2 regions of the Paenibacillus sp. FSL H8-0175 genome follow, and region 2 is predicted to be linked to the other one. Evidence: a T-box and tRNA genes for the amino acid it is inferred to sense, from the RefSeq annotation. Region 2 holds a T-box; the other holds one or more tRNA genes.
What was found. The T-box of region 2 lies ahead of metG (methionine--tRNA ligase). A T-box ahead of a tRNA ligase gene usually reads a tRNA of that ligase, here a tRNA-Met.

Region 1 (15,093 bases), 390 kb from region 2:
ACAGTGAAGGAAGATCAGTTTCGAACAACATATAAGAAAGCGGTGGATTCGATGAAACCAGGTGAAGAGATGAAAAAAGAATTGTTCAATAAAATAGAGCAGCGGCAGGAGCGGAAGCGTCCGCGCAAAACCGTTTATATCGTAGCAAGTGTCGTGCTCGCCACAGGAATCGGTCTGGCTGGGCCTAGTATATGGCAGCAGTTGAACAGTCAGAGCTCCCCAGGGCAGGTTGCCCAGGTAACTCCGGGAGCAAGCAATGCTGGCAATTCAGGCACAGCTACATCCGGCAGCATTGTCATTCCCAAGCTGAAACTGCCAGATAAGGAGTCCGGCGTGAAGGCAGATATGATCGCCTTGGTCGTGTATAAAAATAATATTTATACACAGTCAGCGACTCGCATTGACGCTGCCGATGCTGCTGCTCTGCGCGGTGACAAGTTGGGACGCACCACAGGCGGCATCAACGAATGGAGCGGTAACGACGAATATATTGAGTTAGCCTCGAACATCGGCGAAACGGATCTCTATTCCGTGAAGGGCTATGACTCCAGCTTCCTGATTATGTCCTATTCGGTAATCAACGGCGAGGTATTCGCCGAACTGTATGAGCACACGAACGGCATCACCATAAACAGCGGCGCCGACCTGTTCGGCAAGCTGAATCTTGAAGGCCGAGTTACTTCAGCTCAATGGGAAAGCTTCAACAGTTGGAACAACGGCCTCCAGCAGCAGGCGCCAATCGCCAATAGCGAGGCGCTTGATGGCTTCCTGACAGCCCTCCAAGCTGCCAAACCGCTGGCAGCAGAGCCGCTGATCGAGCAAGGCATCTACGACAGCGAAGACCGTAAGATCATCTATTTGCAGCTGGAAGACAACGCCCGAGTAGAGCTGACGCTGTTCGGTCAAGGACTTGTACGCTACGGTCAAGCACCGGCATTCTTCGAGGTCGAATCCGGGGCATTCCAGCAGCTGTGGGACAGCATGAAACTTTAGGGATGCTGGTGGAAACCCAGGGACGGCGGTTGGGACGGCGGTCAGGACTGCGATCGGGACTCGATCGGGACTGCGATCGGGACTGCGATCGGGACTGCGATCGGGACTCGATCGGGACTGCGATCGGGACTGCGATCGGGACTGCGATCGGGACTGCGATCGGGACTGCGATCGGGACTGCGATCGGGACTGCGACTGGGACTGCGATCGGGACTGCGATCGGGACGGCGACTGGGACTGCGATCGGAAGTAATTGAGTACCTCGTTTCGGTCGCCCTGCTCTCCATTGGACAATTTAGCTGGCTGCTAACAAAAACGGCACTGCTTCAAAACCATTTCATGGTTTGGAGCAGTGCCGTTTTGTGCTTTACTGTATGGTTTACGAGCCCGCATACTAGATATACTGGTTGTAGAGGTGAGACTACTGATTGTTCCTTTAAAAGCTGCTTCTCATTGTAATTTCTGCAACTAAATCTGTGAGGAGCACGGCACTAACGAGCTAACGAATTAACGAACTAACCTCCTCCACCTCGAGCTATCGGACCCAGATGTCGCTATTTGCTGATCTTCAGCCTTTAGAGCATGGTTTCGGACTCCATGGACGCTAATGCCTAGAAAGAGGCTCAAATGCGGTACTTTTTATGCCAATAGTGACTATGGAGTCCGTTAGAATTGCAAATGTGGAAAAAAACCGCTTTAAGGGTCAGCTGTGTCCGACAGGAGAAGCATCGTTCACGTAATTGTTATCGAATCAAATTTCAAAGGAACACAGGGTCCCTCTCGGTACTTCCGATTGCTACAAAAAAGGAACGCCCACCATGGACGCTCCTTTTTTTCTTATTCGTCTACAAAATTCTAGCTAGTTACGCATTTACACTTTCCGATTTTCGATCCTGTCTTGCGTGTAATGTTTTCATTGCAAATCTTGCTATCGGCTGCGCAACCAACAGTTCAATCCAAAATGCTATTCCAAAGTTTCTCGGCCAGATGTGAAGAAAGTTTTTAAGTGGATCCAGGCTTATTTGTTTTGTCCCAACCCATGTGCCGATAATTGATAGTAAAATAGATAACACTGTGACATTCAATAAAGTATTCAACAGAATCCTTGCATTAAATCCATCGGTTTGTCCCATGAATTTCGGCATCACTTTTCCAACAATCGGTCCTGCAACTAATCTTACGGATAAAACTACGATCATCCACATAAACGGAATAACCTTTAGTGTATCTATATACACTTCCTTACTGAAGCCGCGTTCCAAACCCACAATAATAGGGGCAATAGTGTTAACTGAAATGATTGAAATAATGAGTAAAAATAGTATACCTTCTTTTCCGTTTCTGGGCAGTCTTGTGTCTCCATGCATGTTTGTCATCTCCGTGAATAATATTTCAGATGGCAGACGTATCATGAGACATATATTTTTGGCCCAATAAAAAAGACCAATATCTCTACACACTGATATTATAATTATAACATTTATTTAAAATGAATGTCAGACCTTCTATTTAAAATTCTTAAAATTCTCCTCCTGATAGCGAATAGTTACCTGCATGCGCCTTACAAGATCAGCAGTGGCAGAGAAGTCGTAAAAATCGTCAATTGCTGTTCAACTTATAATCAAGTTATCTTCAGATCATGCTGAAATTTTATTTGTATTTCCCCACCTAATTAGACCTCTCAGTATTCATTTCCGCGATTTTTCTGATTCCCTTGTCCAAACACAATGAATCTCAATTCATATATATATAGCAAACTAATAAAGAGGTGAAGCTCATGGCAACAACAACAGGCATTATTACGAACACAGGGACTACCCCAGCATCCAACGTGGTCATTAATATCGATAATGACAACCTTAGTTTTTCATCTAACGTAGTCTATCACGTTTACGTATGGAATACCTTGGTTAGTAAAGGTTTAGTCTACTCCAACTCATTAAATGTTAATGCTAACACCAGCCAGTTCCTCAGTTTTAATATCGCAGGCAATTCAGCTTATGAAGTCCAATTTCTCGTAACTGGAAACGCACCGGCAGACACGATTATCACGGTGTTCGGAACGGATTCGTCAGGAAACGTCATCCCCCATCAAAGAGTGCTTCAATCCGAACTTACTTTCATAGCTCAGCTGAACCCGTAAGTACCAAAAACTCTATGACGAAAGGAGCTTTGCATGGTTAATATTCAACTTTCACCGAGCGCAAGCGTTCAGTTTGAGCCCACCATCGCGGTAAATTGGCTTAATCCTTCAGTTATGGTTGCCGTAGCTGTAGATCTTCGATTAGGCCCTCCTAATATAGGTTTATACAAATCTATTGACGCAGGTGCCACTTGGACAACAACGTTATTGCCGTTACCGACAGGATTTGCAGGCATCGAAGCACCACATATTGATTATATTTTCCCGACCACTTTCGTAGTATTAGCCCACGCCTTCGATTCAGACGGTCTCAGCGGGTCGATCGTCTCCTATACATCTGCCGACAATGCCTCTTCATTCGGACCGCCAGTCATCGTGAATCAAGGGTTTGGGCAGTTTGTAAATGATGATCAGGTGGTCGTTGTCACCGACAAAGCTGGATCAAGTCCTTTTTTTGGAAATGTATATACTGGTTATACGCATGATTACAACACACAATTCATACCGGGAAATACGATATTCTTCAATCGTTCCCTAGATAACGGTAGTACCTATTCCAGTCCCTCCCTGCTGTCTTCGGTCGAAGAATTCGAAGAATTCCCCGGTATAGCAATTACATTAAATGGGATTGTTATCGTGGGATGGATCAATCAGCCTCCCGGTAATACTGATCTTAAAATTCGCACATCCTCAGACGGTGGGGTCACTTTTACTCCTGAAACCATGGTCGCCAGCGTTGTAGTCCCACCAGATCCATTGCCGGGATATACATTTAGATGTCTGACATACCCTTCCCTCGCAGCAGATATTTCTAATGCACCGACGACGCGAGGGAATGTCTATGCTGTATGGCAAGATTTTCGAGAAGGTTATTCTGATATTTTTCTTGCTATCTCCACTAATTTTGGTGTGGATTGGGGGGCACCAATATCCATTACAGGTAGTCCTGTGGGCTCCCAAAACTTTTTCCCAGCCATCACCGTATCCCCTGCGGATGGTGCAATATTCGTTACCTATTACACTAATCGAGTCAACCCCCTCAACCTTGATGTTTATCTAGCAACATCTAGAGATGGCGGTATGACGTATACAAACACCCGGATAACAACAACTTCCTTTGACGTCACCGGCATCCCCCTAATTGGGGACTACATCGGTAATGCCATCGTCCCTCAAACAGGCCGTCTAGTGAGCGTATGGACAGACACGCGGACCGGTACAGAGAACATCTGGTTTGGTGATAATCAATAAGCTATTAATCAACTTCTGATGATAAATTAAAAGGCTGTTAAGTTAGTATATCCACTTGCAATAAAGGATGCCGAGCGAATATGCGGCATCCTCTATTGCTTCTTATCAAAATTCAGCATTAACCTGTTCAAAGAAATCATCAATTTCAGCGTATTGGACATGCTTTTAATTCAATCAAAATCTACGGCGTATGGTGCTTGCTACTTAATAGTCTATATGTCATGACTGTCCCCTTTCCTATACAAGAGTAGGGCAATTCCACAGAATACATACTTTTTACCGTTTTCCAGATGATCTGTGATAAAACCAGAGGATCTAACAACGCCGTGACCAAAATGTGATCATTTTCTATTTTGTCGCTTTTCCAACTCTTCCACTTCTACTTACAAGGAGCCTATAGACAGCAAAAAACCCTTACTACGTAAGGGTTTTCTCTAAGTGGGCCCTGAGGGACTCGAACCCCCGACCAATCGGTTATGAGCCGACCGCTCTAACCAACTGAGCTAAGGGCCCGGATCTAAAAATATCCGAATGTACAATTGCTGTTGTAATAAAATTGGTTGCGGGGGCAGGATTTGAACCTGCGACCTTCGGGTTATGAGCCCGACGAGCTACCGGGCTGCTCCACCCCGCGTCAGAAATAATATTCAAACAGCGACAATAAATAATATACAGTACAAAATGGGTCTACGTCAAGGATGAATTTGTAAAAGTTCTCAAGGCAAAAATCTAACCCCATATCTTCCTTTGCGGGATCGATAAATCTCCACAAAACTTGGGTCATGATAGCCATAAATCCAGCCATCTTGCTCCAGTCTTTTTGCCAAACAGCCTGCTTGAAATCTCGTTCTGAACAGTTTCGCGAAGTATATCCAATTCATGATGCCCTCTTCTCCTTTTCGCAAATTAATCTTACGCTGCTCTGAACTTATCATGCCCAAGTTCCACAAAATAAGCCACCGGAAATCCGGTGGCTTCTACATATTCCAAAACTCAATCCCCTATGGAGTCAAAATAATATGTGGGATCTTTTTCGAGCGTACCCAGCATCGTATTCCCTTGCTTCTCCCAAGCTTTAAGTGCACTCTCGACCGTTCTCTTGCCCTGATAAACTTCTGTGAACAGTTGACGCCCAACATCGTTAATACGGCTAATTCCAGGCTTCTGTGTTTGTAGGACGTTCATCAAAGGATCATTGGCTGGTAATGGTTTAAGCGTATAGAAGGACTCCAGATTTACTGAAGGTACTTTCGTAGTAATGTAATCCTTACGGGAAGTTAGTTCCCCGCGGGTATGGGCTTTAATTTTAGCTACTTCATTACTGTTGACGAATTTGATCAAATCCCACGCATCTTCCTTATTAGCAGCCATAGTGTTGATAGCCATCATATTACCTACCCAAGTACCTACAGCCACTCCTGGTTTCTCCTTAAAAGTAGGTACGGTAACGAAACCCCAATCGACAGGATTATAATTTTTAATTTTTGCTGCATTGCGGCTCACACCTGCAAGCTCATTAAGATAATCGTATTCTCCAATTACCATTGCAGCTTTTCCGGTAAGGAAGAGATCCCCTTGGACAGGACTATAGGTACTCCGTTCTGTTTCTATAAAATCCATACCGTTTAACCCAGGTGTAATTTGCTTTTTCACCAATTGGCTGTAGGTCGTCCAAGCTTGACTCCACTGTGTTTGGTTTACCTCCATCTTATGTCCCTTGTTGTCATACATAGCAAGCTCCAGCGGTGAGACATAGGTCTGCATATCCCAGAAAGGATCGCTCATATAACGGTTCATCGAAAAGCCATATATACGCTTATCTTTATTTGTCGATTTCTTGGTCACCTTTTCGGCCAGCGCGAACACTTCATCCCAAGTCATTCCATCTGTCGGATAACCTACACCAGCAGCATCAAAAATACCTTTGTTAAAATATAACGCACTCGACATAAAAGTCGGCGCTAACGCGTAAAGACTTCCTCCACCCAGCTCACGAACTCCACTTAGCATCGTAGGCGCCATATTGCTTAAATCATATTGATCTCGTGCGATAAGCGGCTCCAGCGGTTGCACCAGATTATGTTCCACCAAACTCTTCACCAATGTACTATCACCGACGATTACATCAACCGGCTGTGCACCGCCCATAATTGCTCGGATATTCTCCAGATTATCTGGGTTAACCTCTGGATAGGTGCTGTCAAAACGAAGCTCATTCATATTGATGGCTGGAATAATCTCAAGTTTGATTTCAGGATGCTGCAATTCATACATATCTGTAAACTGCTGACGAAAAGAAGAATCGTCCTCTCCAGACCAGAGGCTGCCAATACGTAACACGCGCTGTTCTGTAGATGGCTTAGAAGCCTCCGCCCAGGCTGTATGCCTGCTTTCAGAAATTAAAGGTAATAGGAGTGCTGCACATATTCCAAAGCTTAACCAGCGCCGCCATAGCCTTCTATTATTATTTATATGATTCATTCTTGAACCCTCCCATAAAATACTCAATCCATCCACCTTATGAATAATTACCCATAATTCTAGTAACAGTATATAGCTTTATTCAGGAGGGGAAGTTACAGGCTGTTTAAAGTTATGCTACGATTTCTTCATATTATTTCTATAAAAAACGTTCCGGGAGTTTCCTGAGGATACTGAAATGCCTTTCTGCGGCAGGATAATTGCACTTTGTGCAACTATTAAAGCCGAGTGTGTTGTGCTTCTCCTTTTAATTGCACTATGTGCAGTTAAAAAACGTGATTAGGTGCTTTCGGCGGTTATCTGGTGGATGTAATTGCACAAAGTGCAACTATATCGCCAGATCCTCTAAGGAAGGTTAGTTTAAGTGCACAAACTGCAACTATTCGGCGTTTGAGACGACATTGCGAGGGCATCACCGGGGCAGAGTATAGTATTCCAGAGTGTCAGAGTGTCAGAGCGTTCAGAGCGCAGAGCGATAGCGCAGAGCAGCAGAGTATCAGAATCCAGAGTGTCAGAGCGCAATATACCAGAGCGACAGAACGCAGGTCAGCCAAGTGTCAGAACGTGAATGTAAATGTAGATGTGAAATGTGAATGCAAACACCAAAACCCTACTCTCCACTCTACTTTTCCTTTTACCAATACAGCATTTTCCTTCCATACTAACTAACCTACTGACTAACCTGCTACATTTCATGTGACCGGCACAAATCGCCCCTTCTGCGGCAGGATAATTGCACTTTGTGCAACTATTACAGCTGAGTGTGTTGTGCTTCTCCTTTTAATTGCACTATGTGCAGTTAAAAAACGTTATTAGGTGCTTTCAGCGGATCTCTGGTGGATGTAATTGCACAAAGTGCAACTATATCGCCAGATCCTCTAAGGAAGGTTAGTTTAAGTGCAGAAACTGCAACTATTCTGCGTTTGAGACGACAGCGCAATGGAATCACCGGGTGTCAGAGCGTTCAGAGCGTAGAGCGACAGCGCATAACAGCAGAGTTTCAGAGTATCAGAGTGTTCAGAGCCAGATCATAGAGCGATAGCGCATAGCAGCAGAGTTTCAGAATGCCGAGTGTCAGAGTTTACACCTGCCGCGGCTGGATCATTGCATCTTTCTGCAATAAATAACAACGTACTTCATGCACCTATACAGCAGAGTGTGCTTTAAGCTTTCCTTTTTATTACACTCAGTGTAGTTAAAAAGAAAAGCCTCCCACCAAAATGTGAGAGGCCCGTCCAAACTATAATCAGATATTTAGTTTAAACGCCAAATGCGGAAGGATCTTTTCTCCAAGATTTCAGCAGTTCCACATCTGTAGCTGCGATCTTGCCTTGTGTAAGAGCCACATCAATCAATGTGCTATAGTTGGATAAGCTTTGTAATGGCATTTCAGTTGCGGCAAAAGCCTCCAACGCACGGTCCAGCTCGTAGCTGAAGATTGCCAATACAGCCAACGCTTCTGCGCCTGCTTCTTGCACAGCTTGAGCTGCTTTGATGGAGCTTCCGCCAGTGGAGATCAGGTCTTCGATAACGACTACCTTTTGCCCCGGCTTAATCAGTCCTTCGATCTGGTTCTGCTTGCCGTGACCTTTAGCTTTATCGCGGATATAAGCCATTGGCAGATTAAGTTTATCAGCTACCCAAGCTGCGTGAGGAATGCCTGCGGTTGCTGTACCTGCGATCACCTCTGCGTCTGGATACTGGCTTTTAATAAGCTCAGCGAAGGCATCAGCAATATAGTTACGTACCTCTGGGTAAGCCATAGTCAGACGGTTATCGCAATAGATCGGGGATTTAATACCAGAGGTCCAGGTAAAAGGCTCCTGCGGACGCAGTGCCACTGCTCCTATCGTAAGCAGATAACTTGCTACTTGTTCACTTCTATTTAATGTACTCATGCTAGGGTCATCTCCTCAATAATATTTAGTGCTGCTTGACGTGGATCAGCCGCAGTTGTAACAGGACGGCCCACCACCAGAAAGTGGCTGCCTTGCTGAATGGCTTTGCCCGGCGTCATCACCCGGGACTGGTCACCTAGGGATGCACCTGCTGGCCGGATACCAGGTGTAACTGTACAAAATGCGGGCCCACAAGCCTCTGCGATCGCTGAAGACTCTTGCGGTGAAGCCACTACCCCATCCAGACCTGCAGCGGCTGCCAGCTTAGCGTATCTGACCACAGTATCTTCTACTTCTCCTGCGATTCCAATTTCGTTATTCATCACTTCTTGGCTCGTGCTGGTCAGCTGTGTAACTGCGATAATCAAAGGCATTTTAAGCGCAGCATTCGCATTAACTACTGAAGCAGCGCCTTCCCGGGCAGCAGCCATCATCGCTGAGCCTCCTGCGGCATGTACGTTAAACATATCCACACCGAGGTTCGTAAGGCTTTCTGCCCCGCCTTTTACCGTGTTAGGAATATCATGCATTTTGACATCTGCAAATACAGAATACCCCCGAGATTTCAGTTCATTAATGAATTCCGGTCCGGCTGCATAAAAAAGCTGCATTCCCACTTTCATATAACAAGGAATCCCTTCCAGCTTGTCAATCAAGGTTCTTGCCCCAGCAACATCAGGGTAATCTAAGGCGATCATCAAGCGATTCGCCATTTCATTCCACTTCGCATCTCCCTGTCCCATAACCGTTCTCCCATCCAGTGCAGACTTAAATCCACACTCTTCATTTATTAGCCCCTAGGCATAGCGGAACGGTCTGCGTAAACGCAAACCGCCCTATACATCTTTATGAGATTAGTTTAATTGACCGACAAAAGCAGGCATGGACTGTGACGAGAAGTTGATCGTCTGCAGCATTCTGAGCAGTGCCGTTACTGTATCGAGTGATGTCATACATACGACGCCATTCTCAACCGCTTCACGACGGATACGGAATCCATCACGCTCTGGTGTTTTCCCTTTAGTCAGTGTATTAAAGACGAAGTTGGCTTGCCCACCACGAATCAAGTCAAGAATGTTCGGCGCACCTTCATCCAGCTTGTTTACGTTCATTACGTTGAGACCTGCTTCTTCAAGCGCTTGAGCGGTGCCTCCGGTAGCAATGATCTTGTAACCCAGCGAGTGGAAGCCTTTCATAAGCTCTACAGCTTCTGCTTTATCTTTATCTGCCACTGTAACGATGATAGCGCCGGTTGCTGGAATTTTCATTCCTGCTCCGATTAGACCTTTATACAAAGCTTTTGCATACAATTTATCGCGGCCCATAACCTCACCCGTCGATTTCATTTCAGGTCCGAGCGTTGGTTCTACTCTACGCAGCTTGGCAAAAGAGAACACCGGCACTTTAACCGATACATAATCACTTTCCGGCCATAGACCTTCTGTATAACCGTCATCTTTCAGCTTGCCGCCGAGAATGATTTTGGTTGCCAGATGCGCCATTGGAATTCCAGTTACTTTACTCAAGAATGGAACCGTACGCGATGAACGTGGATTTACTTCAATTACGTACACTTCATTTTGATAGATAACGAACTGGATGTTGACCAGACCAATCGTTTTCAGTTCCTTAGCAATCTTGATTGTGATCTCAGCAATTTTTGCTTTCAGACTTTCATCCAGATATTGCGGAGGATATACAGCGATGGAGTCACCGGAGTGAACGCCTGCACGCTCAACATGCTCCATGATCCCTGGAATAACTACCGTCTCACCGTCACAAATTGCGTCTACCTCAACCTCTTTACCTAACATGTAACGGTCAATCAATACCGGATGCTCCGGATTTACCTTAACCGCTTCTACCATGTAGCTAAGCAATTCCGCATCATTATATACAATTTCCATTGCGCGTCCACCCAGTACATAGGAAGGACGTACCAGCACCGGATACCCAAGCGATTGTGCAGTTTCTACTGCTTGATCTACGTTGATAACCGTCTTTCCTTTTGGTTGGGCAATATCCAGACGAGCCAACAAAGCTTCGAATTTCTTCCGGTCTTCAGCTTCGTCAATACTGTCTAGGCTAGTTCCGAGAATCTTAACGCCAGCCGCACTTAGTGGTGCAGCAAGGTTAATGGCTGTTTGGCCTCCGAACTGTACGATAACCCCAATCGGATTCTCTTGCGCAATTACGTTCATTACATCTTCAAAGAATAACGGTTCGAAATACAACCGGTCCGAAGTATTAAAATCCGTAGATACAGTCTCAGGGTTATTATTGATAATAACTGCTTCATAACCTGCCTTCTGAATCGCCCACACTGCATGCACAGTGGAGTAATCGAACTCAATCCCTTGGCCGATCCGGATTGGACCCGATCCAAGCACGATAACCTTTTGTTTATCGGAATGAATGACCTCATTTTCAGTCTCATAAGTAGAGTAGTAGTAAGGTGTAGAAGCTTCGAACTCAGCTGCACAGGTATCTACCATTTTGAATACAGGCGTTAATCCTCGCTCTAAACGAAGCGCGCGTACATCAGCTTCTTTGGTGTATTTACCGTTCGCTTGTCCTTCTGCACGTATCTCAGCAATCGCACGGTCTGTAAAACCTCTGCGTTTAGCTTGATACAAGGTTTCTTCTGATAAGCTTTCATCCCCACGGATGACCTCTTCAAAGTTGATCAGTCCCTCGATTTTGGACAGGAACCACCAGTCTACGTTAGTAATGTCTTGAATCTCTTGCAAGCCAAATCCGCGGCGGAAAGCTTCAGCGATCAAGAACAATCGCTCATCATCAGGTTTTGCCAGACGTTCACGCAGGACGCTTTCTTCCAGATCCTCAGCGCCCGGCAGACGGAAACGGTGTACACCGATTTCCAGGGAACGAATTGCTTTATGAATGGACTCTTCAAAGGTACGACCGATGGCCATAACTTCTCCAGTTGCTTTCATTTGTGTGCCCAGCTTACGGTTCGCATGAATGAATTTGTCGAACGGCCAGCGTGGGATTTTGCTTACGATATAGTCAAGTGTAGGCTCGAAGCAAGCATAGGTCTGTCCAGTAACTGGATTGACGATTTCATCGAGTGTGTAACCAAGCGCGATTTTGGCAGCCATTTTGGCAATCGGATAACCGGTTGCTTTCGAAGCCAAAGCCGAAGAGCGGCTGACACGTGGATTTACTTCGATTACATAATATTGATAGCTTTGCGGATCCAGTGCGAACTGCACGTTGCAGCCACCCTCGATATTCAGCGCACGAATGATTTTGAGTGAAGCGCTGCGCAGCATTTGATATTCACGATCGGATAACGTTTGGCTAGGTGCCACAACGATACTATCACCCGTATGCACACCTACCGGGTCAAAGTTCTCCATGTTGCAGACAACGATACAGTTGTCATTCGCATCACGCATAACCTCGTATTCAACTTCCTTCATGCCGGCAATACTTTTCTCCACCAAACATTGTCCAATTGGACTATAACGAATACCTGCTTTGACAGTCTCAAGCAGCTCTTCTTCGTTGTCGCAGATCCCGCCGCCGGTGCCGCCAAGCGTATAGGCTGGGCGTACAATCAGTGGGAAACCAATTTCCTCAGCGAATTTCATCGCTTCATCTACTGTGGTAATAATAGTGCTCTCTGGTACAGGCTGTTCCAATTCGCGCATCAAATCGCGGAACAAATCGCGATCCTCTGCTTTTTCGATGGATTCAAGCTGGGTACCTAGAAGCTTAACATTCTCTTGTTCTAGTACTCCTGCACGAGCCAATTCTACAGCCATATTAAGACCTGTCTGTCCTCCCAAAGTTGGCAACAAGCCATCCGGGCGCTCCTGGCGGATGATGCCAGTTACGAATTCAAGGGTAATCGGCTCGATATAAACTTTATCAGCCATATTGGTGTCAGTCATGATAGTCGCTGGGTTACTGTTGATCAGCACAACTTCCACGCCTTCTTCTTTCAGGGCCTGACAGGCCTGAGTTCCGGCGTAGTCAAATTCTGCGGCTTGCCCGATAACAATCGGTCCAGAACCAATTACTAATATTTTTTTAAGCTTTTCATTCTTAGGCATGTTATAGAGCTCCTTTCACGGCTTCAAGCTGTTTTACTGTAGGTTTTGGCGCCGTGATTCTGGCGTTTGCCGCAAGCTGCGCCTGGCGCGAGCTTACAGGTGTGTTAGCTTTATGATCAGCGATCATCTGTAAGAAACGATCGAATAAATAGCTGCTGTCATGAGGTCCCGGTGCTGCTTCTGGATGGTACTGTACTGAAAATGCAGGGTAACGGGTATGTTTAAGTCCTTCAACGGTCTTATCATTATTATTAATGTGAGTAACTTCTAGATCCGTGCTCTTCACAGAATCTTCATTCACTGTGTAGCCATGGTTCTGAGAAGTAATGAAGCAACGTCCGCTCTCCAATTCTTTAACCGGATGGTTACCTCCACGGTGCCCGAATTTCAGCTTCTCTGTATCCGCGCCACAAGCCAGTGCAAACAGCTGGTGACCTAAGCAGATGCCGAAAATTGGGTATTCACCAAGCAATTCCGAGATCGTCTTCACTGCGTGTGGGACGTCTTTCGGGTCCCCAGGGCCGTTGGACAGCTGGATACCATCTGGATTGAGGCGACGAATCTCATCAGCGGTTACGTCATGAGGTACAACTACAACATCACAACCGCGATTGTTCAACTCGCGCAAGATGCCAGCCTTCGCGCCGTAATCTACCAAGACGATGCGCTCTTTGGTTCCTGGACTATTGTACATGCTTGGAGTAGATGTGCGAGCTACCTGATTGCGTAATTCTTCAATTGAAGTGTCGCCCATCATTTCCATCAATTCCTCTACACGTTTGTTAGAGGTAGTCAGGATCGCCTTCATTGTTCCGTAGTGGCGAATAATCCGCGTCAACATCCGGGTATCAATCTCGCTGATTCCAGGAATATCATATTCTTTCAGCAGGTCGTCCACACTGTATTCTGCGCGCCAGTTACTTGGAACTTCTTCATGACGACGCACTACAAAACCGTGTACGAAAGGTCGAACAGATTCGAAATCATCCCGCGTAATCCCGTAGTTCCCGATCAATGGGTACGTCATGGTAACGATTTGTCCGCAATATGAAGGGTCAGACAGCACCTCTTGATATCCTGTAATTCCTGTGTTAAAAACAACCTCGCCTGTCTTTTCACCTTCAGCGCCAAATGCGGTACCTGTAAATAAAGTTCCGTCTTGAAGCAGCAATCTCGCCTGCATTCCCTTCCACTCCTTCATGTTCTGTAGTCTAATACGTATGCCTTGCATGCCTTCCGGAGTGTACGCGCTCAAATTGCTGATCTGTAAAGATCAGCAATTTCGCCTCACCAGTCCGCTAGTTTTTCTCAGTCCATACGGCTTTGCCGTCCACCCAAGTTTTTACTGGCCAACCCTTAAGCTTCCAGCCGCCAAAAGGAGTGTTACGTCCTTTGCTTGCGAAGGAACTTGGATCTACTTCTTTTTCCTGCTCCAGATCGATCAGTGTCAAATCTGCAGGAGCTCCGATCTCCATAACCCCGGTGTTCAATCTGAATACCCGTGCAGGATCGGCAGTCATTCTTTGTACTAGTAAGGATAAATCCCATTTTCCGGTTTCTACAAACGCTGTGTATAAGAGTGGGAAAGCTGTCTCGAATCCAACGATACCAAAAGGTGCCAGCTGCATTCCTTTCGCCTTCTCTTCTTCACTATGTGGCGCATGATCTGTAACAATCATATCTAGTGTGCCATCAAGCAACCCTTCGATACACGCCTCAACATCGCGGCGGGAGCGCAGCGGCGGGTTCATTTTCCAATTGGCATCCAGGCCTGGAATATCGTCTTCAGCAAGAAGCAAGTGATGCGGACATACCTCAGCAGTTACTTTAATGCCGATCTCTTTTGCTTGGCGAATCAGCCGCACCGACTGTTCAGTACTGACATGGCATACATGGTAATGAACGCCTGTCGCTTCTGCCAGCAAAATATCGCGTCCAACATGGATCGCTTCTGACTCATTCGGAATTCCTTTGAGGCCATGCTTCTTAGCGAACTCACCTTCAGCTACACAGCAGCCTTCAACCAGCGAATTATCTTCGCAGTGGGCAATGACTGGCATATCGAGCGATGCTGCGATGTTCATTGCATCTTTCATCATTTGAGCACTTTGTACGCCCACACCGTCGTCTGTATATCCAATAGCTCCAGCTTCTTTGAGCGCCGCAAAATCCGTCAACTCACGTCCGAGCTCATTTTTCGTAATGGCTGCATAAGGAAGCACTTTAACTAGTCCTGCTTCACGCG
Region 2 (15,093 bases):
TGCCAGTTCATTGTGAATAGCATATAAAGTCTGCAGACGTTCTTCATCGCGGCGGAAATATTCCACCAACGTTTCGATACGTGTAATCGAATCCCAACTCAGGTGGTGCTCGATCCCTTCAACATCATTATAGATAAATTCCTGCTGTACTCCGATCAAACCGAGGAATTCTTCCAATAGTTGATGACGATCAACAAGACGTTTCCCTACTTTTTTCCCTTTGTTGGTTAGGACAAGCCCACGATATTTCTCATAGATGAGATATTCGTCCTTATCCAGTTTTTGGATCATCTTGGTCACAGAGGAGGGGTGTACTTCCAGTCCCTCGGCAATATCCGAGACCCGCGCATAACCTTTCTCATCAATGAGCTTATATATGCGCTCCAAATAATCCTCCATGCTGGGTGTTGGCATTAAAATTTACCTCTTTTCTATAATGAACCTGGCGCCGAGCCAAACCTTGCTCTAACAATGATACATGTTTCTAACGCCCCTTGGCAAGTCCTTCAAGAGAACATGGGGAGGAGTTACCCATGATTGCCATGCTTCTAATGAGACTCAGTTAGGCATAATAAACGTACTCATCTTTCAGAAGGAGCGTGAATTCATGACTATAGTGACACCTGAGACCCCTCCCGTAAAGAGAACCAGAAAAGCTACAGCCCTTTTTGTCCCCGAGCTTGTTTTCTTCGAGCCGGAAGCTTTAAATTACCCGAAAGGTGAACGAATCATGGAATGGGTGAAGGCTAACAATATTCCCTATCGCATGACTACATCGCATAACCGTATAATGAATTTCCCGGGTGACACAGAGGTCGAGCAATATAAAATTGCCAAAAGAACACTTGTAGTCGGCCTGCGCAAAACCTTAAAGTTTGACCAATCCAAACCCTCCGCAGATTATGCAATTCCGATCGCAACTGGCTGCATGGGCCACTGCCATTATTGTTATTTGCAGACTACTTTAGGTGCAAAGCCTTACATTCGTGTATATGTAAACACCGAAGACATCATTGACGCCGCCAAAAAATATATCGAGGAGCGCAGCCCTGAAATCACGACTTTTGAAGCAGCCTGTACCTCAGATCCGTTAGGACTGGAGCATATTACCGGGTCTCTGTCAGAACTCATCACATTCATGGCAGCGGAGCCCCTTGGCCGCCTGCGCTTTGTGACCAAATACCAACATGTTGAACCTCTGCTCGATTTGCAGCATAACGGACATACCAGAATTCGTTTTAGCGTGAATGCTGACTATGTGATCAAAAATTTCGAGCCTGCTACCTCGCGGTTTGAAGAGCGAATTGAAGCGGCTGGAAAGGTTGCCCGCGCCGGCTATCCACTGGGCTTCATCATTGCCCCAATTATTTGGTATGACGGCTGGCAGGAAGGCTATGCGGAGCTGCTGGCCAAATTAGCCAAGACCCTTCCGCCAGAAATAGGAAAAGGTCTAACCTTTGAAATGATTCAGCACCGATTCACCAAAACAGCCAAGACTGTAATTGAGAAACGTTACCCGAAATCTAAACTAGAAATGGACATGGAGAAACGCAAAAAGAAATGGGGCCGCTGGGGACAGAACAAATATGTCTATCCGGATGAACAGCAAACCGCCCTGCGAGAATTTATCACAGAGCGGATTTTCGAGCATTTTCCGGAAGCAGGTATTGATTACTTCACCTAAAAAATCAGCCAATCCGGCGTTATTCCTTGTAGCCACACTGTGATCCTGAACATTTGATCCGTGAACAGCAAAATACCCATAAATACCATAAGGACGCCGCCAATCTTCATCAGCAGATTCGAATACTTGAGGATACGCTTCACTCCGCCTAGGAAAAAGGCTAAAAGAAAAAATGGCAAAGCAAATCCGATGCTATACGCGGTAATCAATGTAAACCAAGTGCCTGGGTCGCTTGCCGAAAGAGCAATAATTGCCGTCAAAATCGGCCCGATACAGGGTGACCAACCCGCAGAAAAACCAATTCCGAAAATAAAGGAGCCCACATAACCCGCCGGTTTCCATTTTAAATCAAGCTTACGTTCACGAAGTAAAAACTGCGGCTGAAAAATCCCAAGCAAAAACAAACCCATTACAATAATTAGAATCGCCGACAATTGCCGGATCAGATCACGCTGGCCATTAAAGAATTGCCCGAATAACCCAGCCCCAAAACCAAGTGTGTAAAAAACTGCAGAAAAACCTAATATAAATGCCAATGTATGAGTTAGGGTGCGTACACGAACCTCTTTAGAGTTGCTGCCTGATTTTAATTGTTGAACGGATAACCCGGTAATGTACGATAAATAAGAGGGGTACAGCGGTAAACAGCATGGCGATATAAACGATGCCACCCCTGCGGCTAAAGCAATTCCTGCATTGATATTAGACAAAATAGCGGCTCTCCTTCCGGCATTCGAGTCACTTCATGGAGCTGTTTATGGCTCCTTTTTTTCGCTTATCGTCCTTACAAGGACACCGAAGGCGTTTATGCTTGCCTAATGTGATACCGATTACTTAATTCGCTGTTTATGCTGGCAATCCCTTTTTACCGATCAAGGTTAATACCAATAATGATATGAGCAAAAGCACAATAGTTGCACCGGGAGCCAAATTCCAGACTCCAGCTACCACTAGTCCGCCTACAACGGCAATCTCCGAAATAATAACCGCCAGGATGACCGAGGATTTAAAGCTACGGGATAGCAATAAGCTGATTGCGACCGGAATAGTCAACAAAGCAGATACCAACAGCGAGCCTACGATCTTGATGGCTGTGCTAATCACAAGTGCTGTCAGAATGGTGATCAGCATGTTAAGCAGTTTCACCGGAAGCCCACTTACACTTGCTGCATCCTCTTCAAAGCTAAGCAAAAAGAACTCTTTAAAGAACATCGAAACTACCACTACAACAGCTATAGTCACTATGCCTACAACGATCAAATCGGTATTATCGAGCGTATAAATGCTGCCGAACAAATAACTCATTACGTCCGCATTATACCCTTTTCCTAAGGTGAAAAAGAGTGAAGCCAACGCCACTCCGCCTGACATTATAATGGCAATCGACAGCTCCGCATAACTCTTATAAGCCTTGCGAAGCTTTTCAATCGCGAAGGACGCTACCACTGCAAAGATAAGGCCTGCGCCCAGCGGATAAAATCCTGTTAGAAAACCGAGTGCCACCCCCGCTATAGTAACATGAGCCAGCGTATCTCCGATCATGGATAATCGTCTAAGCACAAGAAAAACGCCTATAAGCGGCGCTGTTATACCAATCAGCAGTCCGCCCGCAAGCGCCCGCTGAAAAAAATCGCTAAATAGTATTTCCAACTTAAACTCTCCTTCTTTCGGAACCTTTTCGAACCATTCGAACATTAAAAACCTTTTTCAAACCTTTTTCGATCCCTCCCAAACCCTCCCTTCCAAGGGAGGGCCCCAAGGGCTCTGCCCTCTGGACACCCGTTAAGTGCAACTAGCGTAGGAGTTAGTGTTACTGAACATAGTTAGGTTGGGGAAAGATCGCTTTCGTCCCTAGAGGGACACGCTTGCAGACTGGCGGTGCTTAGATACGAGAAAGATTAAGATCAACTAGAATTGAGTCCCCGACTTCCACACTCACACACTATGTATAGCTCTAATCGCAGAGAAAGCTGCGATTCAGAGTTTAATTATGACTTAAGAGAGCGTGTGCTGCAGATTCTCTTCTGTGCAATTCTGGAGATCATGTGAGTGGCGGGAGTAAAAGTTGATTTTACCATTCGTCTGCACGGGCTCATGACCTAAATAATTTTTGATCATGTCGATATCATGCGACACCATCAGGAAGGTCATATGATGATGAGCATGCATATGGGTAATTAATTCAAAGAATCCCGCTTGTGATTCGGCATCAATACCCACGGTAGGTTCGTCCAAAATCAGCAGGTCAGGATGGTTAATCAGCGCCCGAGCCAGAAAAACACGCTGCTGCTGACCGCCTGACAGCTGGCCTACTCTTTTCTCCGCAATATCTTGTATCCGCATGACTTCAAGTGCATCCTCACATTGACGATGCTGAGCCTTAGATACTCTGCGGATCAGATTCTTGTTATTATATAGACCTGACAGAACTACTTCACGCACCGTTGCTGGAAACAATGGGTTGAAGGCATTTTTTTGCGGAACATATCCGATCCGTTCCCAGTCTTTAAACTTGCGGACAGGCGTTCCGAATAATTTAATTTCACCAGAGCTCGCTGGAAGCAAGCCGACGATCATTTTCATCAATGTTGTTTTACCAGCACCATTAGAACCAATGATACCAAGGAAATCTCGTTCTCTTACACTATAGTTAAGATTCGATATCACCTTCTGTTCCCCATATGAAAAAGAAAGATCCTGTATATCGATGATATGCTGATGGCAGTCCAAGGATACCGATTGCATGCTTAAGTACCGCCTTTCCCTTATACTTTCCTTATTATTGTAAGGCCATAATCAGATTTTGCAAATTTTTCTCCATCAGAGTGAAGTAATTATCGCCGTTCTTCTCTTGCTCCGCAGTAAGTCCCTCTACCGGATTAAGCACCATAGTGGAAACGCCCGCTTCGGCGGCCAGAGTCTTAGCCAGTTTATCGGAGACAAGCTCTTCAAAAAAGATATACTTAATCCCTTCATCTTTTACCATTTTCGCAAGCTTCACTAAATCCTGTCCGCGCGGCTCAGCGTCTGGCGAAAGTCCCATAATCGCATGCTGATCCAATCCATAGTCACGGGCAAGGTAAGAAAAAGCCTGATGCGATACTACGATCTTATAGTTGGGCAGCTTAGCAAGCTCCTCTTTGAATTTACTGTCTAACGCCTGCAAACGTTCCGCAAGCTTATTGTAACGCTCTTCATAACCTTCTTTATGCTCAGGATCCACGGACTGAAGGCTTTCTTTAATATTCTGAGCCATGACAATGGCTGATTTTGGACTTACCCAAGTATGCGGGTCTGTATGCAAGCTGTCTCCTGAGGCATTACTGTTATGATCCGTGTCCTCATTTTGATGAGACTCTTCCTCACTTGCCCCATGATCATGCCCGTCATCTTCATCGGTCATGATATAATCAATACCTTGACTTACTTCAACCGCCTTAACTTTACTGCTGCTATCAAGGCCTTTTAAAAAGTTAGGAACCCAGCCTTCTAAGCCTGCACCGTTATATAGAAATAGCTGTGCCTTAGAAGTGTTGATAATATCTTGACTGCGCGGTGTCCAATCATGTGGCTCCACACCCACTGGAAGCAGGTTAATAGCATTGATATCTTCCCCGCCAATCTCCTTAGCAAACTCGTAAATAGGATAAAAGGTTGTAACTACATTTACTTTCCCTTCAACTATACTTCCACTGCTCTTAGGTCCGCATGCACTTAGTGTAAATACAAGTACCAGTGCAAGGACGAGCAAACTTATACGTGATTTCATTGCCGCCATTATATTGATCTACCCCTCAAATCGTAAATTTTACTATTAGTAGTATAATAGTAATCGTTACGATAAGTCAACAAAGAAACCTCACTCAGAAGAAAGACGGTATCGTCCTTTATAAAAAAGAAATGCTCCCACAACCAACCCGGCTGAAGGAGCATTCCCTTGTTCAAGCAACCTCATTAAAAAATTTCTACAACAGTATTGTCTTATTTCACTACTGCTCCGTTTGGCATACTGTCCGGCACGGTAGCGATCGTTAGCTGGTCATCTTTAGAAGCCGCCAAAATCATCCCTTGGGACAACTCCCCACGCAGCTTCACCGGTTTAAGGTTTACGATACAAATCACTTTACGTCCCACCAGCTCTTCCGGTGTATAGAATTTCGCGATACCAGAAACCACTTGACGTTGTTCATAACCCAGATCCAGTTGCAGCTTCAGCAGCTTGTCAGCTTTTTTCACTGGCTCTGCAGCAATAACCTGAGCTACCCGCAGCTCTGCTTTAGCGAAATCGTCAATGCCGATTTCCTCTTTATGCTCTTCCACTGGCTCGGAGTCCGCAGCAACAGGAGCAGCCGCTTCCGCCACTTCAGCCGCAGCTTTACCAGCGCCCATAGCCTCGGCAATATAAGCTACCTCTTGCTCCACATCTAGACGTGGGAAGATTGGATTGCCTTTCACCAGCTTTGTTCCTGCCGGAATCAGGCCAAAGGTCTTACCGCTATCCCAAGTCGTTAACTCACCAGGCTCAATACCCAGCTGTTCCCAGATCTTTGCTGGTGTCTGTGTCAAGAACGGCTGCAGCAGGATTGAAGCGGTACGCAGACCTTCCACCAGATGTCTCATCACAGAAGCCAGCTCGGCGGTTCTATTTTCATCTTTGGCAAGCACCCAAGGTTGTGTCTCATCGATATATTTGTTGGTGCGGCTAATGAATATTCCGATAGCTGTCAACGCCACGGAGAACTCCATTTTTTCCATAGCTTCTTCTACTTTGGCATAAGTATTCTCAGCCGCAGCTTGAAGCTCACCATCAAATGCTGTTACATTTCCTTCATATGCCGGAATCTCGCCTGCAAAATACTTTTCAACCATAGCCCCTGTACGGTTCAACAGGTTACCAAGGTCGTTGGCAAGATCATAGTTAACCCGGTCTACAAAGCTTTCCGGTGTGAACGTGCCATCCGAACCAAACGGTACTTCGCGCAGCAGGTAATAACGCAATGCATCCAAGCCATAACGATCAATCAGTGTCACAGGATCAACTACGTTACCTTTAGATTTCGACATTTTTCCATCTTTCATGAGCAACCAGCCATGGGCAAACACCTTTTTCGGAAGGGGTTCACCAAGCGCCATCAGAATGATCGGCCAGTAAATCGTATGGAAACGAACGATTTCTTTACCAACGATGTGTACATCCGCAGGCCAGAACTTGTCATACAAGCTGCGATCCTCGGAACCGTACCCCAGAGCTGTAATATAGTTAGTCAACGCATCAATCCACACGTACACGACATGCTTCTCGTCGCCCTTAACTTTTACGCCCCAATCAAAGGTTGTACGGGAAACTGCAAGGTCTTCCAGTCCGGGTTTGATGAAATTGTTAATCATTTCGTTCTTACGGGATTCCGGCAAAATAAACTCTGGATTCTCCTCGTAAAATTGCAGCAAACGATCCGCATATTTACTCATCCGGAAGAAATAACTTGCTTCCTTCACCAGCTCAACCGGGTGACCGCTATCTGGGCTTTTTGCACCAGTAATCAGGCCGTTATCATCACGCACAATATCAACTAATTGCGTTTCTGTGTAAAAGGTTTCATCTGGGATACTATACCAGCCCTCATATTCACCTTTATAGATATCTCCTTGCTGCAGCAACCGATCAAAAATATCCTGTACCACTTTTTTATGACGCTCTTCCGTAGTACGAATGAAGTCATCGTTCGAAATGTCCAGCTTGCGCCATAGCTCCTTAATACCAACAACAATGTCGTCTACGAACTGCTGAGGGGTCTTTCCTGCTTCCTCTGCCTTCCGCTCAATCTTTTGTCCATGTTCGTCTGTACCAGTTAGATAACGCACTTCGTAGCCGCGCAGACGTTTGTAACGGGCCATTGCGTCTCCTGCCACGGTTGAATAAGCATGTCCGATATGTAGCTTGTCACTCGGATAATAAATTGGTGTCGTTAGGTAAAACGTTTTTTTCTCACTCATTCAGTAATCATCCTTTCTTATTAAAAAACAAAAAACTCCCGCCCCCATAATGGGGCGAGAGTATAACTCACGCGATACCACCCAAATTTCCTGTCTCTTCACAGAGCACAGGCTTCGCCAGTTCCCTCCTGGGAACTGTCCATTAACGCTGGATCACGCTGTTATCTTACGTGAACCACAATTGCAGTTCCCGCTCGAACACAGTTCCTCCCGGACCATATTCAATCTAACGCTCCATACCGGATTTCAGCACATTCCGGCTCTCTGTAATGGACGTAACGATTTACTTATCCGTTCTTCGGAATTCATACTATTACTTGTGAATATACCCAATGGTAAGGCCCCATGTCAAGTTGCAGGGGCAGAATCCTTCTCAGCAGATTCATCTAGAAGAGGCGGCACAGGATCAAGTCCTCCAGGATGAAAGGGATGACATCTGGCAATCCGCTTAGCTGCAAGCCATGAGCCTTTCAGTGGACCATGGACTTCAATGGCTTCCAGGGCATAGGCGGAGCAGGTTGGATAGAAGCGGCAGGTTGCAGGTTTAATAGGGGAAATGTACCTGCGGTACACCCGAATAGGCGCCTGAATCGTTCTGCGTAGGGTCACCATTTCTAAAGTCCCTTTTGTTTATCTGATGCTGCAACTAATTCTTCTTCCCGGTTCTCTTCACATTCTTTGCAATAACCGAACACCTCAAATTTATGCTTGACTACCCGGAATTGATCGGGTGTATCCGTTAAATTCATCGGGCAGAAATTAATCGGGTAGGTCTTTTGGCATTGAAGGCAGATCATATGATGGTGATGATCCTGATGATTGCAGCTTCCCTTGAACTTCACTCCGTCTTCAAAGACAATCTGTTCAAGCACACCAAGCTCTTCCATTACACGAAGATTGCGGTACACCGTATCAAAGCTAAGACCACTATACTTGCGGCCCATATGCTCATATACATCCTTCGCTGACAAATATCCCTTATTCTCGCCGAATAACTGGGCAAGCGTTTTGCGTTGGTCGGTGATTCGCAGTCCTTGCCCCGACATGACTTCTAATATTTGTTCTGTCGACAGCATACGCTCATCTCCCATAAGATCAGTTCATTTATATTTCACTCTCTTAATAATGCCCCAAAATAAATGCCCCGTCAATGAAGCACCATGAAGCACCCCTACGCAACCTCTGAATTATTATATTTAAACAAAAGCCCGGCTGCGTATTCCTTTACGGAATATTCAGCCGGGCTTTTATTGTAGATAATTCCCCAATAGAGCTTATAGGGATATTCCTATTTGTTATTTCTTTGCTGGAAGTGGAGTGATGAGGAAATTGACCGGCAAGTTACTGCCTGAGGCTGCTGTGAACAAAATCTCCACAGAACCGCCATACTCACCACTACGATAAACCACACTGTTCATGTCAGCGTTCGAGAGACTTCCCACGCTTGGCATATGCACGATTTGGTTATTAACCATAACCGGTCCCATATAGTTACCGCCACGTGGATTAAACGTAATCAATGAGTTTGGTGCAACATTTTCGAATCTGATCTTGTATAATACCCCGAAATTACCGGCATTGGAAGCTTCCGTACCTGCCATTGGGTCTACGCCAGCCAGGTTCTTATCACTGGAATTATCGCCTAGCAGAAGTTTTGCAGGAGTTTTTCCTACCTCATCGGTAACCGTGATAATACGAGTAGAATCTTCGTAAGTTCCCCGATTATGCACTCCGTCTCGATCCAGAACTGGAAGTGTTGGAAGTGTAGTCAGTGGATCTTTATTCGCATCAATCAACATGACATTATAATCGATTGGATAATCACTAAATAAGTCCGCTTGAAGTGAAACAATTTCACTTGGTTTCATAGCAATTTGGTTTAGATCGGTCAGAATTGAGACACTTTCCCCTGGTTGCAGAACAATCGTTTTATAATGCTCATTTGTAAGCATAGATTTCCAATAACGTTCTACAGACATTTTACCAGTACCTTCAGGATATGTGCTTGGGCCTGCAAAGCCCACATATTCGGTTGTAAGCGTCGTTGGGTACAAATTGTTATTCGTAGCAATCACATACACTTTAGCTTTAATATTCAGGTTATTCTTGTGGTGGATCAAGAAGCGGGTTTTACCCAATGAAGTCTCACGGTAAGTAACACCTTCTGTATACACCGTTTCTGGGCTGTTGCTGCGAATTAGTTTATAAGGCTCGGAAGAAAGATTATAAGCTACTTGCTGCCAAGTCGGAACCATTGATCCATCGATGCTAAACACACTGCCCGGAGATGCAAATAATCTGTTGAAATCTTCTTTACTGTACAAGATTTCATCCGAAATATTAACGGTTTTCTCAAAGGTGCTGATCGCGCCGTGTGAATCTTTTACTTGGACCGCAATTGTCGCTGGACCCGGAGTAAAGAAAGCCTCGGCTTTGTTCGTCCAAGTTACGGTAATTTCATCACCATCAGGATCGCTACTTAGATCGGTATAAGTAATCATTTCACCCATCTTGTATGAATCCTTGTCTGTAGTGAAATTAGCAACTGGAGGTGTATTAGGTTTAAGCACTGTGATGGTCATGGTGTAAGGATCACTCCACTGTTGATTCGCATCCATTACAGAATAGGTTACTACATAATATCCTGGTTGATCATAGATATCCTGCTTGTTACCTCCCCAGCTTTCATCCACAATAGCTACACCATTTGGTGACGAGCTGGAGGTTACGAAGGTCACTGGTTCACCGGCGTAAATTTCAGTTGGCACTGTGAAGGAAGCTTTAGGTTTGTTGTTTAATGTAAGGATTACTCTTTTTTGCACATTATCAACGGTATAAGGAATGCCCAGTGCCCCAGTTATGGATGTCAATGGAACCATGAAAGTCCCCTTGTATTGGTAAGCTGGACCTTTCATTGTCTTCTTTTCACCATTAACTGTATAGACCTTGCTGTCGGTCTTAAAGCGCATAACGTCGCTTCCCTTGGTAACAATGGTTTCTTTCGTTTTATAATCATAAACGTATTTCACGCCTACACGTTCTACCATAGCCCGGATCGAAACGTAGGACACGCCGTTTTTCACTGCCATAGGCTGATTAGCTAAATATTCTTGGCCGTTCTGATACATTTTGTTGCTGTTCATCATAAGGATAAGTTGATTGCTAGCCGCAGCACGAGCACCATCTGTTGTTGTAGCAGGATCTGTAGTAACTCCAGGTGTTGCAGTTGGAAGCGGTGTTGCAGTAGGTGCAATTGTTGCTGTAGGTTCAACAGTAGCCGTAGGATCAACTGTCTCTGCAGGAATTGGAGTTGGTGTTGGTGTTGGTGACACTACTCCTCCTGGCGTCTCCGTCGGCAATGGCGGCAATGGATCGGTAGATTCTGGCATTACCTCCGGCGCAGCTGAAACAACTGTCCCAACTACAGTAGTATTACTTGGGGTATTATTGACAGCTTCAGCAAAAGCCGGCACTGCCGCGGCGGCCTGAGATACGGCCAAAACAGCAACTAACGTTAACTTTTTCAAATCCATGATATAACTCCTCTGCTCCTATTTGTAAATATAAGTAGGTCTCTGTCTTTTTCATACTCCTCTTATATTCCCCGCAAAATGCTGCCACCCACGGTAGGGCGGCAAAAAGCTTTTGCCACGATCGTCATAACAAACATAGTATTAGACGCATGCCACCATAAAAAGTTTCATTATTAAGTAAAGAAAGATTAACGCTGTATTAAATATTGTTGGACAACCACGCTGTTTCCCCTGAAAAAAATGAGATTTTTTCTATAAATATGTTTATTTTTCGTCTGACTATATTCGCTTTCATTTGCTTTTGTTACAATGTATGGAAGAATATCTTTTACATGCGAGGGATAACATGTCCAAAAAAATCTCCATCCTCGTTCAATTAATCATGGGCTTCTCTCTAATCATCTTCACCATCGTAGGATTCACCATTTTTTTGTCCTACCGCTCTTCCTCTCAAGCTGTTCTAAACCGCTCCAACCAATATATCCTGGAATCCGTCAAGCAACTTCAAGGTAAAATGGACGCAATTCTTCAGGATAACGATAAGCTTTCTTCTACGATCATGTTCAGTCCCTTGATTCAAGAAACCTTGGGAGCCTTAGCGTTGTCACGTTCACCTCGTACAGACGCCATGGAAATTACTCGTTACATAGATCAACAGACACGTTCCATAAACTCTGACATCCAGTTCAAGCTGCTCGGGCTGTCCGATGATCAGGTGTATACCAACAGCAGTTCCTTAAAGGTCATATGGGACAGCGAAAAGGAAATCCGCGATGCTTATTGGTTCCCGGCTATAGCACAGAATAAAGGCCGAATGGTCTGGTTCGGTGTAGATGTATGGCAGAACGGTAATATCCCTGTGGTGATGGGAGCCAGACAAATTAATGATTGGAATGATCTAAACCGGTTAGGAACCCTGTTTCTTGTCCTCCCTGTCGAGGTTATCCATAACGCTGTCAGCCAATTTCACCTCGGCAAAAACGAGAAAATCCAAGTCGTTGATTCATTTAATACCATTGTCTATTCCACAGATCCAAAAGAAATTGGACTCTATATGAACGACGGGCTTCTAAAACAATTCAGCAATCATAAAGCCAGAATCATTCCACAAAAAATAAACTCACGCAATCTGTTCGTATCCTATGCCTATTCCGACTATAGCGAGTGGAGCGTTTTTGCTTACATTGATTCTAAAGACGCTGTTAAAGATTTAAATACGATCCGCCGGAATATAATTTTAATTGGCCTGCTGGGGATGGGTGCTGCCCTACTATTCACTTTCTTTTTCTCTTGGACCCTATCCAAGCCCCTTCGTAATCTGGCAACCAAGCTGAGCAATGTCGAACGGGGAACTACTTTACCTTTTGTAAAAACAACCATGAACAAAGAAATGGCTATCCTTTATTCAAGCTATAATTCGATGCTCCAAAACCTGGATCATACTATCGCTGACCTATCCAGCAAACAAATCAGTGAAAAGCAAGCTCAGATCGTAGCACTCAAAGCGCAATTCCGCCCGCATTTTCTTTATAACACTTTGAATACAATCTATTGGTCGCTCGCCAACAAACGCATGCAGGAAGAGTCCCAAATGGTACTCGCTCTAAGTGACCTGCTCCGCTATAGTATTGACCGCGGATCCGAATTCGTTACTGTTGAGGAGGATTTAAAGCAATTAGAACGGTTCATTTTTCTCCAGAAGCTGCGCTACGAGGACAAATTGCAGATTGATCTTTTTGTAAATCCTGAGGTTATGAATGGCCAGCTTATGAAATTAACCCTTCAGCCACTTGTCGAAAATGCCATTACTCATGGACTTGAACCCACACTTCGGGAAGTATGGCTAATTCGCATACGCGCCTATAGTGAAGGAACATCTCTGGTGTTAACTGTAGAAGACAACGGGGACGGCATGAGCGAGGAAAGTATGGCAGACGCATTAGTCGGCGGTGAGGTTAATCCGGAGAAGCTGCTTCATACCGGAATTGGACTATCCAATCTAAATCATCGCATAGAGCTGATCTACGGACAGGAATTTGGTCTACAGCTATCAACAAGCGAGCTTGGTGGCTTATTTGTGAAGGTCACTGTTCCATTACAGTATGATCAAAGTTAAGGGGGCACAACGATGAATGTGTTAATCGTGGACGACGAAAGTTTTGTTCGCCGTTCTCTGTCAGAAATGCTGGGAAGTGCGAATCACAACTTTAGCATTATTGGCTCGGCAGAGAACGGTTTAGAGGCTGTGCAATTGTTAAAAGAGCATATGGTTGATCTGGTGATATCCGATATCCGAATGCCCGGCATGGATGGGCTGGAACTCGCAAAGCATATCCATGAATGTTATCCAGACACTGAAACCGTGCTGCTCACAGGTTATCAGGACTTCACCTATGCCAGTCAAGCCATCCGTTATGGTGTAAAGGAATATTTGGTTAAACCAAATTCAGTAGAACATATTCTTGAAGTCGCAACAGGCGTATATGAACGTCTTCAATTGAAGAAACAGCAGAGGCAATTAACGCAGCTAAGAGAAAAAAACCTTCGGGAGAAACGCTTATCTGATCTTCTTTACGGCATCCCGTTACCCTATTTTGAAGAACAACTTATTCCTCCTTTTCATTCCTTTGTAGTCGTAACCGTAAACCATCTTGGAGTGGGCATGCCACAGAACTGGTCGGAACAAGCCATGTATGCAGCGGTTATAAATATATTAGAAGAATGTTTTGCGCTGTATGCCAACGTTGTTGGCATTCAAGAGGAGCAGGAAGCCATCATGCTATTATTCTATCCTCTTGAGCAGCCTAACCGCGTTGATGAGGTATTGACACAAGAGCTGCTGCATAAGCTATCGGGCATTCTGAAATCGCCATTCTGTGCAGGGGTCTCTAACCCTCACTATCAATTGGGGGCACTCGCAACCGCCTATCATGAGAGTCTGGAAGCTTGTCAGCAGGTCAAAAAAGAGAGTACGCCATCCGTTATCTTTTTCAGAGACCTCTCCATGCATTCGGCTTCTCCACAGCTCACTGAACAACTACAAGTAAAGGCAACGCGCAGGGTAATCTCTATGATGATTGAGGTTATGAATTCCCGGCTCCAAGAAAATCTCTCCCTCAAGATGATCGCAGACGAACTGTATATGAATCCTACCTATCTCGGCCGATTGTTTAAAGATGATGTAGGGGAACCATTCTCTAGCTTTCTTACCAAACTTCGTATTCAAAAAGCTACTGAATTATTAGAGAATGTTACTCTCAAGGTATATGAGGTTAGCGAATTAGTAGGCTTTAAGGATCCTGCGTATTTCAGCCTCATTTTTAAGAAATACATGGGGATGACTCCTCAGGAATTTCAGAAGCACAACAAATAAAGCAGAGGTGTGTTTCTCTTGAATGTAAATGGTAAGTTGATTACTGTCCTATTAACATTTGGCTTGTTACTTAATACAAGTGGTTGTCAGCTCTCCCCTTCCAAGGAAGATACCGCTTTACAAGACCCGATACAGCTGAACATCTGGCTCACTGCTGGATCAGGTCTTGAGTCGCTCATTGACCAGTATCAATCCCAGCATCCCGAGCTAGAGATTCATATTCAGACCTCCACCTCCACGCAGCTTCCAGCCAAGCTACAGACCTCATTCGCAGCTGGATACAGTTCGCCGGATGTGGCTGCCATTGATATTAGCTATTTGGATCGCTTCAAACAGTTTCCTGATTATTTTTATAATCTAAACACTTTTGATGCTGACAATCTGAAGGACCAATTTCTGAATTGGAAGTGGCAGGAGGTGCTGGGTAATGATTTTATTTTTGGATTACCAACGGAAATTGGTCCCTATGCCATGTTATATCGAACGGATATATTCGCATTATCAGGCCT

Region 1: it has a tRNA-Met gene. The T-box ahead of metG (methionine--tRNA ligase) is inferred to sense a tRNA for this amino acid. The anticodon was not compared.

What each region holds. Positions count from the first base shown of each region.
Region 1 is NZ_CP150299.1:5,399,543-5,414,635, forward strand. Features, by position in the region: gene MHH46_RS24000 (RNA polymerase sigma factor) at 1-7, shown strand, start outside; gene MHH46_RS24005 (hypothetical protein) at 4-993, shown strand; gene MHH46_RS24010 (hypothetical protein) at 1,857-2,360, opposite strand; gene MHH46_RS24015 (hypothetical protein) at 2,771-3,136, shown strand; gene MHH46_RS24020 (sialidase family protein) at 3,170-4,387, shown strand; tRNA gene MHH46_RS24025 (tRNA-Ile) at 4,827-4,900, opposite strand; tRNA gene MHH46_RS24030 (tRNA-Met) at 4,945-5,021, opposite strand; gene MHH46_RS24035 (hypothetical protein) at 5,104-5,268, opposite strand; gene MHH46_RS24040 (ABC transporter substrate-binding protein) at 5,381-6,868, opposite strand; gene pyrE (orotate phosphoribosyltransferase) at 8,128-8,766, opposite strand; gene pyrF (orotidine-5'-phosphate decarboxylase) at 8,763-9,509, opposite strand; gene carB (carbamoyl-phosphate synthase large subunit) at 9,621-12,848, opposite strand; gene carA (glutamine-hydrolyzing carbamoyl-phosphate synthase small subunit) at 12,850-14,031, opposite strand; gene MHH46_RS24065 (dihydroorotase) at 14,147-15,093, opposite strand, start outside.
Region 2 is NZ_CP150299.1:5,012,240-5,027,332, forward strand. Features, by position in the region: gene mntR (transcriptional regulator MntR) at 1-414, opposite strand, end outside; gene splB (spore photoproduct lyase) at 608-1,684, shown strand; gene MHH46_RS22470 (cytochrome c biogenesis CcdA family protein) at 1,681-2,394, opposite strand; gene MHH46_RS22475 (metal ABC transporter permease) at 2,531-3,334, opposite strand; gene MHH46_RS22480 (metal ABC transporter ATP-binding protein) at 3,680-4,429, opposite strand; gene MHH46_RS22485 (metal ABC transporter solute-binding protein, Zn/Mn family) at 4,464-5,462, opposite strand; gene metG (methionine--tRNA ligase) at 5,666-7,678, opposite strand; T-box leader at 7,726-7,986, opposite strand; gene yidD (membrane protein insertion efficiency factor YidD) at 8,027-8,290, opposite strand; gene MHH46_RS22500 (Fur family transcriptional regulator) at 8,293-8,754, opposite strand; gene MHH46_RS22505 (copper amine oxidase N-terminal domain-containing protein) at 8,974-11,211, opposite strand; gene MHH46_RS22510 (sensor histidine kinase) at 11,558-13,327, shown strand; gene MHH46_RS22515 (response regulator) at 13,340-14,584, shown strand; gene MHH46_RS22520 (ABC transporter substrate-binding protein) at 14,603-15,093, shown strand, end outside.